DNA from 4 places in the Paenibacillus sp. FSL K6-1217 genome. Region 1 is predicted to be linked to each of the others. Evidence: riboswitches for the same ligand, from Rfam matches in the RefSeq annotation. Region 1 holds a riboswitch; each other region holds the start of a gene.

What was found. Region 1 has a riboswitch for thiamine pyrophosphate ahead of MHH28_RS00110 (thiamine phosphate synthase). Riboswitches for the same ligand answer to the same signal wherever they lie in the genome.
Region 2: it holds a riboswitch for thiamine pyrophosphate, as region 1 does, so the genes downstream of both, thiC (phosphomethylpyrimidine synthase ThiC) here and MHH28_RS00110 (thiamine phosphate synthase) in region 1, are expected to answer to the same signal.
Region 3: it holds a riboswitch for thiamine pyrophosphate, as region 1 does, so the genes downstream of both, MHH28_RS04100 (ABC transporter ATP-binding protein) here and MHH28_RS00110 (thiamine phosphate synthase) in region 1, are expected to answer to the same signal.
Region 4: it holds a riboswitch for thiamine pyrophosphate, as region 1 does, so the genes downstream of both, MHH28_RS24780 (ABC transporter substrate-binding protein) here and MHH28_RS00110 (thiamine phosphate synthase) in region 1, are expected to answer to the same signal.

The regions. Positions count from the first base shown of each region.
Region 1 covers NZ_CP150271.1:18,560-23,068, reverse strand. The annotation lists gene thiH (2-iminoacetate synthase ThiH) at 1-338, opposite strand, end outside; gene MHH28_RS00120 (thiazole synthase) at 366-1,130, opposite strand; gene thiS (sulfur carrier protein ThiS) at 1,161-1,364, opposite strand; gene MHH28_RS00110 (thiamine phosphate synthase) at 1,361-2,023, opposite strand; TPP riboswitch at 2,138-2,240, opposite strand; gene MHH28_RS00105 (SDR family oxidoreductase) at 2,389-3,261, opposite strand; gene MHH28_RS00100 (amidohydrolase family protein) at 3,559-4,509, shown strand, end outside.
Region 2 covers NZ_CP150271.1:5,295,175-5,299,683, forward strand. The annotation lists gene MHH28_RS23520 (tetratricopeptide repeat protein) at 1-1,055, shown strand, start outside; gene trxB (thioredoxin-disulfide reductase) at 1,102-2,055, shown strand; TPP riboswitch at 2,120-2,226, shown strand; gene thiC (phosphomethylpyrimidine synthase ThiC) at 2,393-4,087, shown strand; gene MHH28_RS23535 (DUF1858 domain-containing protein) at 4,258-4,485, shown strand; gene MHH28_RS23540 (DUF438 domain-containing protein) at 4,500-4,509, shown strand, end outside.
Region 3 covers NZ_CP150271.1:981,335-985,843, forward strand. The annotation lists gene MHH28_RS04090 (ABC transporter substrate-binding protein) at 1-939, opposite strand, end outside; gene MHH28_RS04095 (ABC transporter permease) at 936-1,712, opposite strand; gene MHH28_RS04100 (ABC transporter ATP-binding protein) at 1,693-2,472, opposite strand; TPP riboswitch at 2,603-2,705, opposite strand; gene MHH28_RS04105 (TetR/AcrR family transcriptional regulator) at 2,774-3,430, opposite strand; gene MHH28_RS04110 (DHA2 family efflux MFS transporter permease subunit) at 3,612-4,509, shown strand, end outside.
Region 4 covers NZ_CP150271.1:5,601,895-5,606,403, reverse strand. The annotation lists gene MHH28_RS24785 (hypothetical protein) at 1-1,301, shown strand, start outside; TPP riboswitch at 1,374-1,484, shown strand; gene MHH28_RS24780 (ABC transporter substrate-binding protein) at 1,633-2,703, shown strand; gene MHH28_RS24775 (MTH1187 family thiamine-binding protein) at 2,727-3,020, shown strand; gene MHH28_RS24770 (ABC transporter permease) at 3,017-3,778, shown strand; gene MHH28_RS24765 (ABC transporter ATP-binding protein) at 3,860-4,509, shown strand, end outside.

The DNA of each region.
Region 1 (4,509 bases):
GCTTCGCGGGCGACCTCGTCCAGGGTCAGTTTTTTGCGCGGAAAATCATAAATTGAACTGAAGCTGCAATACGTGCAGTGATTCACGCAGTAATCTGCCAGATACATCGGTGTGAACAGCTGCATCACATGGCCAAAATGCGCGCGCGTCAACCTGTGTGCCTTCTGCGCCATCTGCTCCAGATAAGGCTCCGCTGCCGGTGACAATAGCGCCATCAGCCCTTCTTCATCGACCCGCTCTGCACGAAGCGCGCGCTTCACATCCTCTGCCGTATAGCGGCTCCACAATGTTGTGTAAGGAAGCTGCTCCAGCCGGGTCACCGTTTCATAAAAGCTCATCATCGTTCCTCCCTCTTATTTCAGCAGTCAGGACAGAAATCCGGTCAACGGTGAAGAGGCTGCTGCCATCTCCTCCACAGGTCCCAGTCCGGCCAGATAAGCCTTGCGCCCTGCGGATACCGCTTCACGGAAGGCTTCTGCCATCAGCAGCGGATCTGAGGCGGTTGCAATCGCTGTGTTCAGCAGAACCGCAGCAGCGCCCATCTCCATCGCCTCAGCCGCTTCGGACGGCCTGCCGATTCCGGCATCCACGATCACCGGCAGATCCGTCTCGGAGATCAGAATGCGGATCAGCTCCTTGGTCTGCAATCCGCGGTTGGAGCCGATTGGCGCTCCCAGCGGCATAACGGCCGCTGCCCCCGCAGCCTTCAGCCGGAGGGCCGCCGACAGATCGGGACTCATGTACGGAAGCACCACGAAGCCCTCCGCCGCCAAGATTTCTGTCGCCCGGATCGTCTCAATATTATCCGGCAGCAAATATTTCTGGTCGTTAATGACCTCAATCTTCACCCAGTTGCCCAGCCCCGCCGACCTCGCCAGCCGGGCAATCCGTACCGCCTCCTCTGCGGTGCGCGCACCGGAGGTATTGGGCAGCAAGGTCATATGGGAAGGAATATGGCTGACAATATTGTCTTTGCTCTCCGGGTCAACCCGGCGCAGCGCAACGGTAATGACCTGTGAACCTGAGCGCGCAATGACCTCGGGAATGAGGGTGTTGCGGCTGTATTTTCCTGTGCCGATGAATAGTCTGCTGGTTAGAGTCACTCCGCCAATCATCAATGGATCTTGCATGTTAACGCCTCCTGGGATAAGTGTTCGTGTTTAGCCTCCGCCTACAAAATGAACCAGCTCAATCCGGTCCCCTTCATTCAGTAACGTATCGCCATAAACCTCTCTTCCGGCAAGCTCGCCGTTCAGCTCAACAATCACCAGCTTCCCGGCCCACTCGGGCCGGGCCAGCAGATCCGCCAGCGTCCGGCAGCTCTCTTCCACCCTCTGGCGGGTCCCGTTAACGGTCACATTCATGCCTGTTCACCTCCTTCGCCCAGTGCCGGGGACACAGTCCGGGCTTCCGCACACGCCGCAGCCCGTTCAACCGCAGCTCTGTACGCATTAGCCGCAGCCACAGGGTCCGGGGCACCACAGATCCCGGACATGACGGCAATGCCGTCCGCCCCTGCGGCCAGCACCGCTCCGGTATTGTCCGGAGTAATCCCTCCAAGTGCAATCAGCGGTACGCAGCTCCGGCGGACGGCCTCCGCCAGCTGCTCCAGTCCGCGTGCCTGCTGCCCCGGTTTGCAGGCAGTCGGGAACACATGCCCGTACAGGCAGAAGTCCGCTCCCTGCCGCCCGGCCTCTGCCGCTTCCTCCGGGGAATGAACCGACCTGCCCAGCCGCAAGGCCGGTGCAAGGTTGCGTACTGCGGCTGGCCCAAGGCTGTGCCAGGCTAACTGTGCACCGCCTGCTCCGGAGGCCAGCGCGACATCGATCCGGTCATTAATGACCAGCTTCGCCGGAGGAACCCCTGCTGCGAGTATCTGCTCCGCAGCCGCCAGTAGCTCCCGGGCGGACATTTTCTTTTCCCGGAGATGAATATAGTCCACGTTGGGATGTACCGCCACGGCCCATTCGGCCAGCGCTTCAGGCTGCATCCGCCCGTCCGAGATCACGTGAATCTCTTGCAATGCCCTCACCTCCTACTCCCCCATCACCTTCAACACAAAAAAGACCGCCTCCCATAAAGGAAGCAGTCTCCGAACACAAGCAGGAATCCCGGACTAGCCGTATGCCCCCGCTGCAATATTCGTTCTCCACTTCCCTACGCTGGTATCAACCAGATCAGGTTCAAAGGGTCCGGACCATTACGCCCGTCTCAGCCTTGCGGCACCCCTAGTGATCGTTCTATGCGATTGTTTCATCTTGCTTGTTGTATATTAGCATATTATTCCTGTCAGGGCTATACCTATCTCGTCGCACAAAAGCCAGCCTTCCGGCTGGCTTCTCCACATTTGCTAAGCAAATGGTGTAATTAGTATGGTTACGCTGCTTTTTATCCGTTGACAACCTCGCCGCCGTTCACATGCATCACCTGTCCGCTCACATAGGAGGAATCGTCCGAAGCCAGGTATACATAAGCAGGAGCCAGCTCTTCCGGCTGTCCCGGACGCTTCATCGGCTGGGTGCCGCCGAACTCACTGACCTTCTTCGCGTCAAAGGTTGACGGGATCAGCGGAGTCCAGATCGGTCCGGGCGCCACCGCATTCACGCGGATGCCCTTATCGGCCAGATTCATCGACAGCGAACGGGTGAAGCTGAGAATCGCTCCCTTGGTGGATGAATAGTCCAGCAGCTGCGGACTGCCGCGATACGCCGTGATGGAGGTCGTGTTGATGATGGTGGAGCCTTTTTTCAGATGGGGCATGGCTGCCTTGGTCAGATAGAACATGGAGAAAATATTCGTCCGGAACGTACGCTCCAGCTGCTCAGCCGTAATGTCCTCAATATTGTCCTGCGGATGCTGCTCCGCCGCATTATTGATCAGGATATCGAGCTTGCCGAGTCCTTCCACGGTTTTATGAATCAAATCCTGACAGAAGGCCTCGTCCCCGATATCCCCGGCGATCAGAATACACTTGCGGCCCTCCTGCTCCACCTGGCGTTTGGTTTCTTCCGCATCCTCATGCTCGTTCAGATAGGAGATTACGACATCCGCGCCCTCCTTGGCAAAATGAACGGCAACCGCACGCCCGATCCCGCTGTCTCCTCCGGTAATGAGCGCTGCCTTGTCCAGCAGCTTGCCTGCTGCCTTATAGGCCGGTGTCTCAAATTCCGGGAGCGGGTTCATCTCACTCTCTATTCCGGGCTGTTGATCCTGTACCTGCGGAGGTAAAGTTTTGACGGATTGCTTGCTTGTATCTGGCATAATCCATTCTCCTTTCGCAATTCCATGTAATGTTGAATTCATCATGTTAGCATGGCTTAAGGTCGGGTGTTTATGCATCTTGCTCGCTTGTCACAATCACTTTACGTTATGTTACTTACCACACTTGGCGGCTGCCAAAACACCCAATCTTCATTTACCGGCACCTATAGCGGAACGATAGTACGGTAAGCAACGAACGTTTCCAAAATGAATATTATCTATATCTGCTAAGGGGAATGTCCTATACTTTGTGAGGAAAGACATTACAACTACCTTAACTGAGGGGACGCTTCTATCATGAGAAATGAGCGCATCTTGCTGACGAATGGAACTGTAATCGATGGAACCGGACGGCCGCCGCTGCATCATACAAGCATTGAGATTGTTAATGGCCGCTTCGGTACCATTACACAGCATAGTGACATTAACGGGAGAACCGGGCCTGACTCCGCAACTACAGTGATCGACCTAGAGGGTCTGTTCATTTTGCCGGGGTTTATTCACACCCATGCCCATACCAGCTTCAAGTACATACAGAATGAGCCGCTTAACGGATATCATACGGAATATTTGGCTGCGTGCCTTACAGAAGGAATTACTACGATCCGCGATGAGGGGATGACTACGGCAGCATCGATTGACGATGTAGTCACTCAGACGCAGCAGCTGGAGGGCGGTGCTTTTCCCAGAGTTCTTACGTCCGGTAAAGTATTCACGGCTCCAGGCGGTTACGGTGGTCAGGAGCCTATCGGGGTAGAGAGTACAGAAGAGGCTCGGCTTAAGGTCCGTGAAGTCTTGGGACAAGGAATACATTTCATCAAAACAGCGCTGGAAGACGGCTACGATCCCGCAACCGCCGGACTGCCGCAGCTGAATCAGGAGATTCTCGAAGCGATCTGCCGGGAGGCCCGGAGCATGGGCACTTACGTATCTGCTCATGTTACAAGTGCGCGCAATCTTCAGATTCTGGTGGATGCTGGGATCAGCGATGCTGCGCATATGATTTACGACCAGCTGGACGATCAACTGATCCGGCAAATGGTGAGCGAGAGCATCCGCATCGTCCCCACACTCACCATACTTCAGTTGTTTCAGGACAAATTCGGAGCGCCGCTACTGGAGCAAGGGCTGGATAATGTCCGGAGATTTATTCAGGCGGGCGGAGAGATTGGCCTGGGGGATGATTTTATCGAAGAAGCTCCTCCGTGGTACCGGGCCGGTATGCCGTGGAAGGAAATCCAGTTGTTA
Region 2 (4,509 bases), 2.2 Mb from region 1:
AACTGATGGAGCTGCTGCAATATGAGCTGGACCGTCCCGCTCCGCTGGTGCGTATCCGCAGCCGTGAGGGTGTGGTTGAGCATGACCGGGCGCGGAGTCTGCTGGAGGAGGGCAAGTTCCCTCAGGCTGTAGAACTGCTGGAGGAGATTACTGCCAGCACCCCGGATTTTTTGGCTGCGCATAATAATCTGGCACTCGCCCATTTCTATATGGGCCGGTTCGCCAAGGCGAAGGAATGTCTGAATGAGGTGCTGAAGCAGGACCCGGGCAATCTGCACGCTCTGTGCAATATGGCAATCTTCCTGCAGTATGCAGGGGACAAGGAGCAGCTTGAGACCCTGCTGGGTATGCTTGAGGCAACCGTTCCGTTCCATCAGGAGCATGTGTTCAAAATGGCTACCACCATGGGTATCCTGGGCAGGCATACCGCCGCTTACAGCCATTTCCGCCGTCTGCTGAAGGACGAGGAGGTCGCCGGAGACGCCGGGCTGTATCATTACTGTGCGGCGGCGGCAAGCAACAGCGGAAGATACGGAGACGCTCTGCGCTGCTGGAGACAGGCAGCCAAGCTGGACCCTGACTCCGCTGTCCCGGCGTTCTTCCTGTCCCTGCTCCAGCAGGTCCAGGCAGAAGGACGCCCTATGCCTGCTATCAGCTACAACTACCAGCTGCCCTTCCAGGAGCAGCTGAAGCAGTGGAAAGGGAATACAGGCAGGTTCACTGAAGAAGTGCGGAATAATCCGCTGCTGCGCGCCTCGTTCTTCTGGGCGCTGCGTTATGGCGATTCCGCCACGAAGCTTCAGGTGACCGAGGCTCTGCGCTGGATTGAGGATGAAGAGATGGCCGAGGTGCTGCGCGGAGTTCTGGAGCAGGAGCCGCTTCAGGAGGACCGCCTGCAGGAAGCCGCATTATTCAGCCTGCAGCGGCTGATCGGGGAGAACCTGAATGAAGCCGGCGGCTCGTCCGGTGAAGAGCAGGAGCCTGCGGCAGCTCCCGGCCTTAAGGGGATGCTGCCGGGAACCGGCGGCTTATCGCCGTCCACTACCCGTATTTGAAGCTTTGCTGTTGTAAGACACATCTACTTGTAAGGAGGCCAACGTAATGTACAAAACGATTGTAATCGGAACAGGCCCGGCCGGGCTGACTGCCGCGATTTATCTGGCGCGCGCGAACCTGAGCCCGCTGGTGATTGAAGGCTTACAGCCGGGGGGACAGCTGACAACGACGACAGAAGTGGAGAACTTTCCAGGCTTCCCTGAAGGGATTCTGGGTCCCGACCTGATGGATAATATGCGCAAGCAGGCGGAACGCTTCGGCGCTGAATTCAAGAATGGCTGGGTGGAGTCTGTGGACTTCTCACAGCGTCCGTTCAAGGTAACCGTGGACGGGATGGGTGTACTGGAAGCAGAGTCGGTCATTATTTCAACCGGGGCCTCTGCCAGATATCTGGGCATCCCGGGCGAGCAGGAGAATGTGGGACGCGGGGTCAGCACCTGCGCGACCTGTGACGGATTCTTTTTCCGCAATAAAAAGATTGTCGTGGTCGGCGGCGGGGACTCCGCGATGGAGGAAGCCAGCTTCCTGACCCGCTTCGCTTCGAGTGTAACGCTGGTTCACCGCCGTCCCGAGCTGCGGGCCTCGAAGATCATGCAGGACCGGGCACGTGACAACAGCAAGGTAACCTGGGCCTTGAACCGCACACCGGTGGAAGTAACGGTAGGAGAGACCGGAGTGAAGGGCCTTACGGTGCTTAATAATGAGACAGGTCTGACAGAGCTGGTAGAGGCAGATGGCGTGTTCGTAGCGATTGGACACACGCCCAACACGGCCTTCTTGGGCGGACAGATCAACACGGATGCCAATGGCTATATCGTGGTGAACCCGGGTACCACCGAGACCAATATTCCGGGTGTATTCGCTTGCGGCGATGTACAGGATAGCCGTTACCGTCAAGCGATATCGGCAGCAGGAACCGGCTGTATGGCCGCCATGGATGCCGAGAAGTTCTTGGAAGGCACGATGGTGCACGACTGGAGCGAATCCCTGGACAAGTAAGCCTTCTATGCATTACGGGTTTACAAGAATTACCCGAACCGGTAAAATGTATTTAATTAGATAAGATACCCACTAGGGGAGCCTGAATAGGCTGAGACGGGAAAATTGAATTCCCGGACCCTTGAACCTGATCTGGATCATACCAGCGTAGGAAAGTGGAGTCGGACCTTTTTTGAATACAGTCTTTTTGGCTGTTCCTTTAATCAAGCCGCTCCAGGTGGAGCGGCTTTTTGACTTGCAAGCATTCATATGCCTTGGGCATACATGAATCTTCAGCTCAGTCTGCTGCGTGAAATCTTATCTGAAAAGCTCATTAGAGCCATAGGAGGAGATTAGAATGCCAGAATTAATGAAGAACGGCGCGGTGGATCTTTCCGGATTCCCCGCAAGCCGTAAAGTGTATGTGGAGGGCTCACGCCCGGATATCCGGGTTCCGATGCGGGAGATCAGCCTCAGTAGAACCGAGGGTGTTGCCGGGGAGGAGGAGAATGATCCGCTTCGTGTCTATGACACAAGCGGCATTTATACGGATGCCGCCGAAGAGACGGACATTCGGAGAGGGCTGCCGCCACTCCGTGCATGCTGGATCGCGGAGCGTGGCGATTCAGAGGTATACACCGGAAGAGCCGTCCGGCCGGAGGATAACGGAATACGCAGAGAAGGGACTGTTGCCGAAGCTTGTCCCGAACTGCAGCGGCAGCCCCGGCGGGCCTATGCTGGCGGTATTGTGACCCAACTGCATTATGCAAGGCAGGGGATCATTACACCGGAAATGGAGTACATTGCAATCCGCGAGAATACCCGGCCGGAGTTCGTCAGGGATGAGGTGGCCGCAGGCCGCGCGATTATTCCGGCTAATATGAATCACCCGGAGAGCGAGCCGATGATTATCGGCCGTAACTTCCTGGTGAAGATCAATGCCAATATCGGAAATTCTGCGGTCTCTTCTTCCATTGAAGAGGAGGTGGAGAAGATGCGGTGGGCGACCCGCTGGGGGGCTGATACCATCATGGATCTCTCCACCGGCTCCAAGATTCATACCACCCGGGAGTGGATTATCCGCAATTCTCCTGTACCGGTCGGCACAGTGCCCTTATACCAGGCGCTGGAGAAGGTGAACGGCATCGCCGAGGATTTGACCTGGGAGCTCTACCGTGACACGCTGATTGAGCAGGCGGAGCAGGGGGTGGATTACTTCACCATTCATGCCGGGGTGCTGCGGCGCTATATTCCGCTGACTGCCGGGAGATTGACCGGCATCGTATCACGGGGCGGATCGATTATGGCCGCCTGGTGTCTGGCCCATCAGCAGGAGAACTTCCTGTACACACACTTCGAAGACATATGCGAGATTATGAAGACGTATGATGTGTCCTTCTCACTGGGGGATGGCCTGCGTCCCGGCTCTATTGCAGATGCCAATGACGAAGCCCAATTCGCTGAACTGGAGACGCTGGGGGAGCTGACGGCACGGGCCTGGAAGCACGATGTTCAGGTCATGGTCGAAGGTCCGGGGCATGTGCCGCTGCACAAGATTAAGGAGAATATGGACAAGCAGCTTGAGATTTGCCGGGAAGCTCCATTCTATACCCTCGGCCCGCTGACTACAGATATTGCACCCGGTTATGATCACATCACTTCGGCCATCGGGGCGGCGATGATCGGCGGGCTTGGGACGGCGATGCTGTGTTATGTTACACCTAAGGAGCATTTAGGCCTGCCTGACAAGAATGATGTGCGCGAAGGAGTCATTAGCTACAAAATTGCTGCGCATGCCGCAGACCTCGCCAAAGGTCATCCGGGTGCGCAGGACCGGGACAATGCGCTGTCCAAGGCGCGGTTCGAGTTCCGCTGGCGCGACCAGTTCAATCTCTCCCTGGACCCGGAAAGGGCGCTGGCGTATCATGATGAGACCCTCCCTGCGGAGGGGGCGAAGCAGGCGCATTTCTGCTCGATGTGCGGCCCTAAATTCTGCAGCATGCGGATTTCGCATGATATCCGTAATTCCCACAGATGGGACAAATCACTGTAACTAAGCTGTATGAATCCAGCAGAATCTTAATATTCTCAGGCTATCCCCCAAGCTGAAAGGCGTAGGGGGATAGTCTTTTTATACTTAGTGATTACAATCACAATTCGCCTCTGCACCCTATGCTAAGCTGTTACTTGAGAAGAATTCTCATTAGTGAGGTGTACATGAGGATGAGCAAAGTGTTGAAGCTGGATGAATCGGTCTTTGAGCTGGTAACCAGGCACCCGGAAGTGGTTGAGATCATGGTGGAGTTGGGTTTCCGCGATATTGCGAAGCCTGGAATGCTGCAGACTGCAGGACGATTCATGACCCTGTCCAAAGGAATGAAGTTAAAGAAAATAGAGCTGGAAACCGTTCGGCTGGCCTTTCAGCAGCAGGGTTTCGAGATTATAGAATAGAAGGGGAGATTACGATGAGCGAAC
Region 3 (4,509 bases), 960 kb from region 1:
CGCAAGGCTCCGCCGCTCGATGGCTTCATCCAGCGGAGCGGTAGCCTCCTGATGCGCAAGCAGCAGCTTCAGCGCTTCATCCGGGTGATCCGCTACATACTTCTGGCCTTTTCGGATCGCATTCACGAATTTATGATAATAGCCCTGTGCATCCTGCAGTCCCTGCTCACTGGCCGCCAGCACCAGCTCATAATAATCTGGAACCCCGTAATCCACGGGATTGAAGGAGCGGACCGGATGGCCCTCCTGCTCCAGAATCAGCTGCTCATGGTTGATGAACCCGCCCATAATTCCATCCACCCGTCCCGTGGAGAGCGCGGGAATCAGCTCATAGCCGACATCAATCAGCTTGAGTGAGGAGGGATCACCGCCGTCATTTTCAACCATCGTATTCAGCATGGCCTCATATAACGGAACGGAGGAATATCCGGCTTGCTTGCCGGACAACTCTCCAGGGCGGGTGATGCCGCTGTCTGCGGCTACCATGAGATGATTCAGCGGGTGGCGCACCAGAGCGGCGATCGACTTGACTGGAATCTGCTCACCCCGTGCCATCAGCACCTGCGGCTGATAGCTGAGTGCGAGATCTACCTTCCCCGCCGCAACTAGCTTCAGCGCATCATTGGTATCGGCCGGCATCTGAATCTCAACCTCCAGACCCTCCTCTGCAAAATAACCTTCAGCCTGTGCCGCATATAAAAAGGAGTGGACAGCATTGGGATACCAGTCGAGCATAATCGTCAGCTTGTGGGCGGCACCCTCAGTCCCTGCCTCAGAGGTTGCGGGTGTACCCGCAAGGGAGCCGGAGGCCGCCGGACTGTTCGTATTGGCGCATGCCGCCAGGACAGGCAGCATACAGAGCAGCAGAGCGGTTAGCAGCAGCTTGGCAGGCCTTGATTTTCCATTAGGAAAATAACGCGGATAGCGGGTAGTAGTCATGAATAACGTCCTCTTTTCTTCAGAATAATCTTCTCCAGCACGGCGACCGCCAGGAACAGCAGGATACCGAGCACGGATAACAAGACAACAGCGGCGAACATCTTGGCACTCTGCAGATTCCCTGCCATTCTGCGGCTGAAATAGCCCAGCCCCTGGCTGCCCCCAAGCCATTCTCCGATGGTTGCACCGATGACACAGTACACAGCCGACAGCTTCAGTCCGGAGAAAAAAGAGGGCAGAGCCAGCGGAACGCCCACCTTCCCGAGAATCTGCCAGCGGTTCGCGCCATACGTCAGCAGCAGCTCCCGGTAGGCATCCGTGTTCTTGGACAACCCGTCATAAGCGCCGATGACCACCGGGAAGAACGCGGTCAGGAAGACAACGGCAACCTTACTCCATAAGGTATAGCCGAACCACATAATAAACAGTGGGGAGAGTGCAATTAACGGAATCGTCTGGCTGATAATCAGCAGCGGGTACAGCGCCTTGGCCAGCGGACTGAACAGGTGCATGGCTGTTCCCAGCAGGCTGCCGCAGATAACGGACAATACGAAGCCTGTGAGTACTTCAAGCAGTGTGGCGGGCAGATGTACCCCGAACATTAGATGTTGATCTTCCATCAATGCCATCCACACCGCAGACGGAGCCGGAAGGATGAAGGGAGGAACCAGGCCCAGCCGGGCTACGGTCTCCCAGACCGACAGCGTCAACACGGCGAGCAGGGCAGCCGGACCGTAATGCTGGAGCAGCCTTCTAGGAGAGCCGGTTCTCATATAACATCAACTCCAATTCCTGGCGCAGGGCAGCGAACTGCGGTTCATAGTTCAGACTCTGATGGCGCGGACGGGGGAGATTGGCAGTGAATTCCTGCATGCTGCTGCCGCCTTGGCCGCCGCTGCCAGTCATCAGGTAGATCCTGTCACTGAGCAGCAGCGCCTCCTCCAGGTCATGGGTGATGAACAGTACCGTCTTGTCGAGCTCCGTCCACAGCTCCAGCAGCCAGCGCTGAAGCGAGCGCTTGGTAATGGCATCGAGCGCCCCGAACGGCTCATCGAGCAGCAGCAGCTCATTCCCTGCCGCCACGGTGCGGAGGACCGCCACGCGCTGGCGCATCCCGCCGGACAGCTCCTGCGGATAAGCCTCTTCGGTTCCGGCAAGGCCGAAGCGGTGCAGCATAGTGCGGATCTCGTCAACGGCCGCCGCCCAGGGACGGCTGCGCTTCAGTTCCCAGGGCAATAGACAATTGCCCAATACGGTCCGCCAAGGCAGCAGGAGATCCTGCTGCGGCATATAGGCCACGGTGCCCAGCCTTTCCGCTGCTGTTGCCGATGCTGTTCCGTTCAGCGTAAGGCTGCCGCTGCCGGGCTCCAGCAGGCCGACGATGATTTTGAACAGGGTGCTTTTGCCGCACCCGCTGCCGCCCACGACAGAGACGAATTCGCCCCGGCGTACCTGCATGGACAGCCCTGAGAACACGGATGTCCGGGACGGACCGGACCCGAAGGCGTAGGATAGATTGCTAATGTTGATCATTGCTGTGTACGAAACCTCCCCCGGATGTTGATTAAACGCTGTACAAACGTCAAAAAGCCCCATTCATTCCCGGAGGAAATGAATGGGGCGGAAGGTACGCTCAGCTGCGGTGATGACGCGAGAATCACGGGTACATTCAGCTCCACTTCCCTCCGCTGGTATGATCCAGATCAGGTTCAAAGGGTCCGGAGCTTAAGCTCCGTCTCAGTCGGCCGACTCCCCTAGTGAAATAACAGGTCTATTGAATTCGTAATTGCTAATTAATATACCACAAATTTCCCTCTTGTAAAGAAGCGGAGGGTCAGCGCCTGGAGAGACCGGTCACGAACAGGGCAACAATGCCGCGGGAGATGTCCAGCTTGGAGGCGTCGTTCCGCTTCTGTTCATACAGGTACAGATCGGGGCTGAGGACAGAGATTAAGGCCGTGGCCGCGAAGCCCGGATCGATATCAATGATCTCTCCGCCCGCCGCAGCGCGCTGCAGCAGCTCCGTCATGATCACCCCCAGCCGCTGAAAAAAAGGATGCTCAAACTGCGTGAGCTGCTTCTTGCCGGTGAACTCGGCCTTGATCATATTCAGCAGCTCGGCATATTGCTCAATGAAATCGGCAATCTGCTCAATGCTGCGCTGCAGCTGCGCGAGGGCCGGGGCTTCACCGGCACCCGCAGCCACCTGCTGCTCCAGCCCGGACAGGAATTGGTCCGCACTGCCCTTCAGCAGCGCAGAACAGATCTCGCCCTTGTCCGTGAAGCGGCGGTACAGCGAGCCTTGCCCTATGCCTGCCCGCTTGGCAATGCTGTACATGCTGACCGCCTCAAGTCCGCTCTCGGTGAACAACTGGCGGGCAGCTTCAAGAATTCGCTGTACATAAGGATCGGCGGACTCGGACGGAACGGATTCTATAGCTTGCGGAGCTGCCGGGGGGAGCTGTGCAGCATCGGTTTTTGGCTTGTTCATGAGGGCCCCTTTCAGAAATAAATCAGCGGTTTACAGAAAAACAAATAAAAGAATTGACACAACGGACAATTGTCCGTAGACTATGAATTGCACTTACGGACAGTTGTCCGTTCACTCATTATATAGAACAATCTGCCCGCAGGTCAATGTAGCACGCGGACAGCTCAGGAGGAGAAGAGAGATGGATCAGACCTTGAAGCAGGAAGCGGATTTCCGGCTGTCCAGCATTCTGGTTCCGCTGCTGGCCATTATTGCCGGTGTATTTATGGTTGTGCTGGACAGTACGGCGATGAATGTGGCGTTGTCCAGACTGGTGGTGGATTTCAAGACGGACCTGCACACGCTGCAGTGGGTAGTTACCGGATATATGCTGGCTCAGGCTTCCGTTATCCCACTGTCAGGCTGGCTGTCGGACCGGTTCGGGGCCAAGACGGTCTTCCTGACGGCGGTAATTGTGTTTACGATAGGCTCGATTCTGTGCGCTACGCCAAGCAGCGCCGAATGGCTGATTGTGTTCCGGGTCATTCAGGGACTGGGCGGCGGTTGTGTGCTTCCTGTCGGAATGGCCTATGTGTACAGACTGGCTCCCAAAAGTAAGGTTGGCGTAGTCATGGGGATTATGGGCATTCCTGTTCTGTTTGCTCCGGCCATTGGTCCGGTATTGTCGGGCTGGCTGGTTGAGTACCATTCCTGGCGTTGGATCTTCCTGATCAATATCCCGATTGGCATCATCTGTGTGCTGATCGGCCTGCGTAAGCTGCCGAATGCGGCGAAGAACAGTGTGCCCGGCATGGATAAGCTCGGTATGGTCCTTGGACCGCTGGCGTTTGCTTCGCTCACTTACGGGGTCAGCCAGGGTGCGCAGAGCTGGACCTCTGAGAAGACGCTGATCGGGCTGCTGCTGGGCGCTGTGGCTCTGATCGCTTTTGTCATCGCAGAACTGCGCTCCAAGACACCGCTGCTGGAGCTGCGGATTCTGAAATCCGTTGATTTCACGACAGGAATCATTGTCCAGTGGATTGCCCAGTTCGGCTTATACGGCGCGTTATTCCTGCTCCCGCAATTTCTGCAGCAGGCCC
Region 4 (4,509 bases), 1.9 Mb from region 1:
AGAATGCCTATTACGGAGAAGGCTACTGCGTGTCCCATGAGAAAATGGAGCGCAGCTATCTGCCGTTTGCCGCTCATGTGCTGTTTCCGCGTGAGAAGGACAGCGATTCCTTCCGCCGCTTTTCCCGGGTAAACGATCTGCAGTGCCGGCTGGAAATGCTCTTCCAGTCTGTGAATTTCCGGATTCTGTCCACCGATGTGTTCCTCTGTCCGTTTGAGCTGGGCTTTCTGACCATAAGAGTGGCTATCGAGGAGGAGAACCTTCCCTTCAGCACCGTGCTGGAATTCGCCGACCGGTTCCGTACACTGGAGGATGTGTGTTATCAGGATAAACATGCCTTTATCCATTGCCAGGAGAAGACCTTCGGCCGGGTGGAGGATTTCGTGTTCAAGAATCTCGTCTCCGGACTGGAGCCGTTTCTCGACCCGGCCGAGATTGATGGCGCGTATTTCGAGACCCTGCCCTTTTTCGTGGATGAACGGATGCTGGTGCAGGCCTTCTATGGCTTCAACCGCGAGGAAGAGCTGGATGAGATCAGTGCCCGGCTGCGCTACCGTGCCTCCCAGCTGGATGGGCTGAGTCTGGAGGGCAGGCCTTTTACCAGCGCGAGTGACCCTGAATATATCGAGCAGTACACCCGTGAGCACTGCTATAACCGCTGGGGGCCGGATACCTATTATATGACGAACGAGCAGACCTTCTGCTGCCTGAGCCGGGCGAAGCCCGATATTGCCACGGAGCTGGTCAACCAGATGTACGGAGAGTATTACTATGGGCTGCTGCTGAGTATTTTTCATAAAATCGTCCTGCTGAAGCTCGCCAATCTGCATTCCCGGCTGCGCATCAACCACGATTACGACGAGATCGAGAATCTGATCTTTCTGATCAATAAATTCTCGGCCAAATTCTATTTCCTGGAGCTGATCTCGCAGTCGCAGGGGCGGGAGATCTTCTTCCAGCTGCGCAAGGTCTACGGCAATGACGCCCTGTTCGATGAAGTGAAGATGACGCTGAATGACCTGTTCCAGTATCAGGACAAATTCCAGGCCAAGCGCCGGGACACCCTGCTGATGGTCCTGACCGTATTTACGGTAATCAGCGGAATTTACGGGATGAATCAGGTCATTGAGGATCTGAAAGGGAACATCGACTGGAGCAAAATGCTGGAGTACTCCGTGTTCGAATATCTGGCGCTGTTCCTGACCTTCTCGGGGATCGCGGTCAGCCTCGGCTTAACGCTGCGGGAGGCGTGGAATACTATCCGCAGCCGCCGCAGGAAGCGATACTATGATAAGGATTGAACAGACAGCTCTGGACAACCGCGAAGCTGCCGTCTATAATACACCGTAAGAACATAGCAATACCCGTGAACTTTATAGAACCAGGGGTGCTGGAATTGGCCGGCTGAGATTGTATCCCACAAGATACTGACCCTTATACCTGATCTGGATAATGCCAGCGTAGGAATCTTCATTCATCGCAGTGCCCTGAGCGGCCCTGTAGCTGAATCCCCTCACGCAAGTCACTGGCGTCCCGATCTTTGGGACGCTTTTTTGATTCTAAGGATGTACAGGAATATGGTTTCTGTAAGCTCTGAAGACCAGGGGTTGCTGGAAGGAGAGAGAAAGAGAAATGGGAGTCAAAAAAACTGTAACGCTGCTGCTCAGCTCCATGCTGCTGCTCACTGTAGCAGGATGCGGCGGCGGGAACAACAGCGGCAATGCGGGGGCCAGCGCACCTGCTGCCGGGAACAGCACGGCTGCACCTGATGCAAACGCAGCCGCACCCACGGATGCACCCAAGGCGCTGACTCCGGTCAAGATTGCTCTGGACTGGACGCCGAACACGAATCATACCGGCCTGTATGCCGCCAAGGAGCTGGGCTATTACGCGGAGGAAGGTCTTGACGTTCAGATTGTTCAGCCCGGCGCTGCCGGATCGGACACGATGGTCACTTCCGGCGAAGCCCAGTTCGGCATCAGTGCCCAGGAGGCGCTCACCCTGGCCCGTCTGCAGGATGTCCCGCTGGTATCAATCGCTGCAATCATACAGCATAACACCTCCGGCTTCGCGGCTCCGAAGGAACGCAATATTAAGACGCCGAAGGATTTCGAAGGCAAGACATACGGAGGCTGGGGCTCCCCTGCGGAGCAAGCTGCCATGAAAGCTATCATGGACCCCGAAGGCGGGGATGTCTCCAAGGTGAAGCTGGTGAATATCGGCGAAGCGGACTACTTCACGGCCGTGAAGCGGGATATCGATTTCGCCTGGATCTTCTATGCCTGGACCGGGGTGGAAGCCGAGCTGCGCGGGGAGCCGCTGGATATGCTGTATCTGAAGGATTATGCGCCGCAGCTTGATTACTACACACCAGTGCTGACCACCAGCGAGAAGGAGATCGCCGAGCATCCTGAAGTAGTGAAGGCTTTCCTGAAGGCTACGTCAAAAGGTTACCAGTACGCTATCGACCACCCGGAAGAAGCAGCGACGGTCCTCTCCGATGCTGTGCCTGATCTGGACCCCAAGCTGGTGCTGGCCAGCCAGAAATGGCTCAGCCCGAAATACAAGGATGACGCCCCGCGCTGGGGCGAGCAGAAGCTTGAGATCTGGAAGAATTACGCCGACTGGATGTACGGCCTGAAGCTGTTGGATAAGCCGCTGGATGCGGAGAGTACGTTCACGAATGAATTTTTGCCGGAATAATAACTTGAGAGGAATGATTGATAATGGCTAATACACTGCTCAGCATTCAGGTAATTCCCAAGACACCGAACAACGAGGATTCTATCCCTTATGTGGACAAGGCCATTGAGGTCATTCAGAAGTCGGGCATTAAGCATCAGGTGAACCCGCTGGAGACCACGATGGAGGGCGAGCTGAACGAGCTGCTGGATATTGTGCGCGACATGCATGAGGCGCTGATCGCCTCCGGCAGCCCGAGTGTGATCTCCCAGATCAAGATCGCCCATAATCCGGGCGGCATCAGCATGAACAAGCTGACGGAGAAATACCGGCCGTGAGAAGCACCTGGAAGCTAGTGTGGCCGCCCCTTGTGGCGGTCCTCTTTTTTGTGGGAATATGGCAGCTATCGGTCATGCTGTTCGACATCCCGGCTTACCAGCTGCCCAGCCCCGCGGATATCGCGCGTGAGTCGAGGAACAACATCTCCGGGATCTGGGAGCACACCGCCGCCACGCTGCGCCTGACCCTGATCGGCTTCCCGGTCGGCACAGGCATCGGCCTGCTCACCGCCTTGCTGCTGCATCTGCTGCCCTGGGTCAAGAGAGCGCTCTATCCGCTGCTGATCCTCAGCCAGAATGTGCCCTCCATTGCGCTTGCCCCGCTGCTGATTATCTGGTTCGGCTTCGGCCTGCTGCCCAAAATCATCCTGATCACCCTCGTCTGCTTCTTCCCCGTAGCTGTTGCAGCCATGGGCGGGCTGGCCCAAAGCGACCGGGTGATGATGAATTATATGAAGATGGCCGGTGCGGACAAGTGGCAGATCTTCACCCGGCTGGAGCTTCCCGGCTCGCTGCCCTCCCTGTTCTCCGGGCTCAAAATCTCCGCCACCTATGCGGTGATGGGCGCAGTGGTGGCCGAATGGATCGGTGCCGACAAAGGGATCGGCTACTATATGCTGCTGCAGAAGGCTTCTTACCGGGCGGACCGGATGTTCGTGGCCATCGCCATTATCGTGCTGCTGAGTCTCGTATTATTCGCACTCATTGCCCTGCTGGAGAGATGGCTGGTGCGCTGGAAGCCGCGCAAGGAAGCTTAGTGTGTACGGAAGGATCATCCACAACGGAAGTAACCATAATGAACAAGAAGGAGGCTGGGCGAAGTGTCTGAGCTTACGAGGATTGAACTGGAGAAGGCGGACGGAGACGGACGCCTGCGAACTCAGAGTGTGCCGCCTGCGCTTGAAGTGAGCGGCATCAGCAAGTCGTTCAAGCACCGCCGCCGGGAGACGCAGGTGCTGGATCAGGTGTCCCTGACCGTGGAGCCGCAGGAATTCGTCTCCATTGTCGGCCCGTCCGGCTGCGGGAAAAGCACGCTGTTCCATATTATCGGCGGCCTTACGCTGCCCGATACCGGAACCGTCCGCATGAACGGCATCCCGGTGACCGGGCAGCGCGGCAAGATCAGCTATATGCCGCAGCAGCCCGCGCTGTTCCCGTGGCGCAGCACGCTCGACAACGTCCTGCTTGGCGCCGAGCTGCAAGGCGCCCCGCAGCGGGAGGCCCGCGAGGCTGCGCGCCACTGGCTGGCGAAGATCGGCCTGGGCGGCTTCGAGCGGGCCTACCCGCACATGCTGTCCGGCGGCATGCAGCAGCGGGCCGCCTTCCTGCGGGCCATGCTCGCGCCGCAGGAGCTGATGCTGCTCGATGAGCCGTTCAGCGCACTGGACGCGCTGACCCGCGAGCAGATGCAGCGCTGGCTGCTGGAGCTGTGGGAGGAGAACCGCCGCTCCGTGCTGTTCATCACCCACAACATCGAAGAGGCGCTGCT